DNA from 2 places in the Loktanella salsilacus genome. Region 2 is predicted to be linked to the other one. Evidence: riboswitches for the same ligand, from Rfam matches in the RefSeq annotation. Region 2 holds a riboswitch; the other holds the start of a gene.
What was found. Region 2 has a riboswitch for thiamine pyrophosphate ahead of thiB (thiamine ABC transporter substrate binding subunit). Riboswitches for the same ligand answer to the same signal wherever they lie in the genome.
Positions count from the first base shown of each region.

Region 1: linked by a shared signal. The riboswitch ahead of thiD (bifunctional hydroxymethylpyrimidine kinase/phosphomethylpyrimidine kinase) and the one ahead of thiB (thiamine ABC transporter substrate binding subunit) in region 2 are both predicted to bind thiamine pyrophosphate.

Region 1 is NZ_CP072994.1:659,286-661,676, forward strand. Features, by position in the region: gene KBW81_RS03355 (FAD-dependent oxidoreductase) at 1-572, opposite strand, end outside; gene thiD (bifunctional hydroxymethylpyrimidine kinase/phosphomethylpyrimidine kinase) at 569-1,378, opposite strand; TPP riboswitch at 1,441-1,541, opposite strand; gene KBW81_RS03365 (lactoylglutathione lyase family protein) at 1,685-2,185, opposite strand; gene KBW81_RS03370 (LysR family transcriptional regulator) at 2,291-2,391, shown strand, end outside.
Region 2 is NZ_CP072994.1:2,979,030-2,981,420, forward strand. Features, by position in the region: gene KBW81_RS14350 (ABC transporter permease family protein) at 1-453, opposite strand, end outside; gene thiB (thiamine ABC transporter substrate binding subunit) at 429-1,403, opposite strand; TPP riboswitch at 1,439-1,536, opposite strand; gene KBW81_RS14360 (dicarboxylate/amino acid:cation symporter) at 1,609-2,391, opposite strand, start outside.

The sequences.
Region 1 (2,391 bases), 1.1 Mb from region 2:
GGGATCGCATCCCGCGCTGCAAAGCCGCGGCAGTCAATCGTCAGACTGCGGGCGGCGTGATCTTCGGGGCGCGCGTCGGCGATCTGGAAGGCGCAACCATCTGCCACAAGGCCAGCACGCAGATCGGCAAGCGCGGTGCGGGGGGACAGATGCGCCTCTTGCGCGAAATACAGCCCGCTGGTGAAACGTCCGGCAAGATCGGGTTCCAGCGCGGCGATGGCGCCTTGATCGACGGTGCTGTGCCCGGTCGTCCGCTTGGCGAAGCGTGCAAGTTCCGCCCTATCCCGCGCGGGAGAGATTACGAGAGAGCCGCAGCGTTGCACGGACCCGGTGCGCCGGGCCCACCAGTCTGCCGCCTCTTGGCCTAGCCGCACCACGGGTTCCTCGGCGCTTTCGCCTTCGCAAAATGGGGCTAGCATGCCGCCCGCCCACCATGAACAGGCGTGGGGGCCGGGGGCGGCGTGGCGGTCGATGACCGTGACCTGCGCGCCGCGATCCAGCAAGGCGCGGGCGGTGCACAGGCCTGCAACGCCTGCGCCGATGACGGTGACAGAGGCGGTGTTGGCGGTCATGCCCAGACCGCGTGGAAATGATGCACCGGACCGTGACCGGCACCGACGTTCAGTTGATCGGCGGCTTTGATCGCGCCTTGCAGATAGCGGTGCGCGGCCGTGACGGCGGCAGGCAAGTCCAGCCCCAGCGCCAGTTGCGCCGTGATCGCGGCAGAGTAGGTGCAGCCGGTGCCGTGAGTGTTGCGGGTGGCAACGCGGGGGGCGTTTAGCGTGGCCATTACGCCGTCCGGGCCGATCAGGATATCGGTGCAGACCGCACCTTCAGCATGGCCGCCTTTCATCAAAACGGCCTGCGGGCCAAGGTCCAGCAGGCGCATGCCTTGGGCGATCACCTCAACCTTGGTCGTGGCGGGGGCGGTGCCCAGCAGGCGGGCGGCCTCCGGCAGGTTGGGGGTCAGCAGGGTCGCGCGGGGCAGCAGTGCACGGGTCATGGCGGCGACGGCGGCATCTTGCAAAAGCGTATCGCCGGATTTGGCGATCATTACGGGATCAAGGACGATGGGGCCTGTAAATCCAGCCAGCCCCTGCGCCACGGCATCGATGATGGGCGCGGAAAACAGCATCCCCAGCTTGATCGCCCGCACGTCCAGATCGGACAGCACTGCTGCAATCTGGGCGGCAACGATGTCGGCGGGGATCGCGTGCAGATGGGTGACAGCGCAGGTATTTTGCGCGGTCACGGCGGTGATGACACTGGCGGCATAGGTACCATTGGCGGACATCGCCTTGATGTCAGCCTGCACGCCAGCGCCGCCACCGCTGTCGGATCCGGCAATCGTCAAGGTGATCGGAGGGGCAGTGTTCACGGCGGCAACTTTCCAAGTTTTGGGAAATGCCGACGTGAAAAAACGAGAATACGCCCCAAGAGTGGTGCGTTCTACCCGTTCCCTACGCCGGTATAACCCGGATCAGGTTCGACGGGTCGGTGCGTGCACCTCTCAGCCCCAAAGGGCCCCCCGACGGATAATATGTCTTGCGCCGCCCCCAAGTTTGGGGTGGCGATTTGACCGGACGCTAGTTGCGAATTTTGCGGATCGCAACAGCGGAATGGTTGTGCCGGGGGCGCGCACTGCAACCGCGTGCCGCTGGGCGTCCTCCCGGTCGCGCGGGCTTTACGACGCGTAGGCCCCGGCAGAGTAGGTCAGCTCGTAGCTGTGGCTGTAGATCTCGAACACGATGCCAAAAGGGTCTTCGACATAGACCATGCGATACGGTTTTTCGCCGGGGAAATATTCGCGGATCGGCATCCGCTGGCGGCCGCCTGCGGCGACGATGGCTTTGGTCAAACCTTCGACATCGGGGTCTTGGACGGCAAAGTGAAAGGCGCCGTGGCGCTTGTGTTCCAGCTTTTCATCAGGGGCATAATTGCCAGGGAATTCAAAGATTTCGATACCGATACCATCGGCGGTGGAAAGGTGCGCGATGCGCAGCGACACCCAGCCGGGGCCGAAAACATCGGTGCACATCACGCCGATGGCGCTGTCATCTTCGAACGCTTCGGTGGGCTGCATGACGACGTAAAAACCAAGCACGTCGGCATAGAATTTTACGGCGGCGTCAAGGTCGGGAACGGAGAGGCCGATGTGGGAAAAGGTGCGGGGTGTCTGGGACATTTTAGGTCTCCTGCAAGGTTGCGATACCCATCAGATAGCGATGCGTGCCTTGCGTGTGAAATTATGATATACAATAAAAATCATAACAAAATATTTGGTTAGCCCATGCTGAACGCGACTTGGCTCGAGACCTTTACAACCCTGTGCGAGGCGGAACATTTCACCCGCACGGCGGCGCGGTTGAACATGACGCAGCCCGGCGTGTC
Region 2 (2,391 bases):
GATCAGCCGAACCGCGAGCGGCAGGTTGAAGAAAACGTGTGCCAGAACGACTCCGCCAGCGCCGTAGATTGAGATTGGAGCAACGCCCAGCGCCAAGAGCCCCGCGTTCAGCAGGCCGCCACGGCCAAAGACCGCGAGCAGCCCGAGGACCGCGATGATGACCGGCAGAATAAAGGGTGCCCCCAATAGCATCACAAGCGCACCACGTCCGCGAAACTGCCGCCGTGCCAGCGCACGGGCGACGGGGATCGCCAAAATGACAGAGGCGATCGCCGAGGCAGCAGCCTGCAAGACGGTAAACCGGATCGCGGACCAATCCCCGGCGGACAACCCGCGCCCCACCTCGGCCCGCAGGGCGACGGCAAGCAGCGTACCAAGGGTCAGCGCCAGCACCAGCGTGGCAGTCAGCCACGCTGGCAGGCTGCGGATTATTGCGACAGCGCGGCGCGCCATGTCTCGACCAGATCATCACGCAGGTCGGCGGCGTCTTGCGATGATAGCAAAAGGCCCTTGGACGGCACGGTCAGCGTGTCAAACCCACCCGGCAAGCTGACGTCGGTTGCGGGGTACATCCAGTTTGTCTCGGGGATGACGTCCTGAAATCCGGGGCTTGTGATAAAGGCCATGAACTGATCCGCCAGCGCCGGCTGATCGGTCCCGGCAAGTTTGGCTGCAACCTCGACCTGTAGATAGTTGCCCGCATCAAAGCCCCAGGACGTCTTGCTGTCGTCCTCTTCGGCGATCAGGTGATAGGCGGGCGAGGTGGTGTAGGACAGGACCGCGTCCGCCTCGCCTTCTAGGAACAGGTTATAGGCCTCGGTCCAGCCCGGGGTCACGGTGACGATATTGTCCGCCAGATCCGCCCAGATTTGCGGGGCAGCGTCGCCTTCGCTTGCATAGACCCACATCAGCAGCCCCAAACCGGGGGTGGATGATCGCGGGTCTTGGATGACGATTTTCAGGTCGCTGTCAGCCAGCGCGCGAAAGGATGCAACGGCCGGCGTGTCTTTGTTTGCAACAAACGCCAGATAGCCCCAGTCAAATGGCAGAAAGGTGTCGTCGTCCCACGCGACGGGCAGCGTCAGGTCGGCCGTCACGCCGTGAGGCGCAAACAGCCCCGTATCGCGGGCAGCGGCGGTCAGGTTTGTATCAAGGCCTAGCACGATATCGGCATCCGTGCGCGTGCCTTCCAGTTGCAGCCGCGCCAGCAGGGCTGCGCCGTCACCCGCGCCGGTGAACACCAGATCACAGGCGCATTCCGCCTCGAACGCAGCCTCAATCGCCGGACCGGGGCCCCATTCGGATGTAAAGCTGTCGTAGGTCAGCACGTTCAGGGTCGGCGTCTGGGCGATAGCCGTGCTTGCACACAGGATCGCGCCGACGCTCAAGAGTTTGGTCTTCATGTCATCCTCCAAAACGACGGGCGGAATGGGGGACAGCGTGATTGCCGGACCTTCCCTCCGCCGGTCTTAACCGGTTCAGGTTCAACGGGTCCGCTTGCGCATCTCAGCCAGATTGGCCCCCCGAGGTTGGATGACGTTAACAATCAGCCTGCGAAATGAAAAGGGCCGCAAAATGCTGCGGCCCCGTTCAACGATGTCGCGTCGTTTAGGCGATGGCGTGGTCGGGCAAATGGGCCTCGCCTTCGCCAGTTGTGCCTGCGTCAGGGTTGTCAAAGATCGCCATGTCGATCTTGCCTTCGCCCTTGGCGACGATGGTTGTGACGATGGCATCGCCGGTGATGTTCACCGCCGTGCGGATCATGTCCATCAGGCGGTCCACGCCAAGGATGATTGCGATACCCTCAATCGGCAGGCCGACCTGCGTCAGCACCATAGTCAACATGACCAGACCAACGCCCGGAACACCGGCCGTACCAATCGATGCTAGCACGGCCATACCGATCACGGTCAAATACCCCATTAGGCCAAGGTCGATACCGTAAACGTTCGCAAGGAACACCGTTGCCACGCCCTGCATGATCGCGGTGCCGTCCATGTTGATGGTCGCACCGAAGGGGATGCAGAAGGACGCAACGCTTTCGTCCACGCCAACCCGTTCCGTCGTGCACTGATAGGTGACGGGGATCGTCGCGTTTGACGACGCGGTCGAGAAGGCAAAGATCTGCGCCGGGCGCATCTTTTTCATAAAGGTGATCGGGCTTAGGCCGGACAACAGCTTCAGCATGCCAGGCAGTGTGATGAACAGGTGGATCATCAGCGCCGCAACAAGCGTCAGCACATAGGCAATGACCGGCATGAACAGGCCAAGCCCCTGTTCAGCAAAGGTCTTAGCGATCAAGGCAAACACCCCGTATGGCGCTGCGCGCATGACAAGATCGACGATCTTCATCATCACTTCGTTCATGTAATCGCACGCTTCGATAAAGGG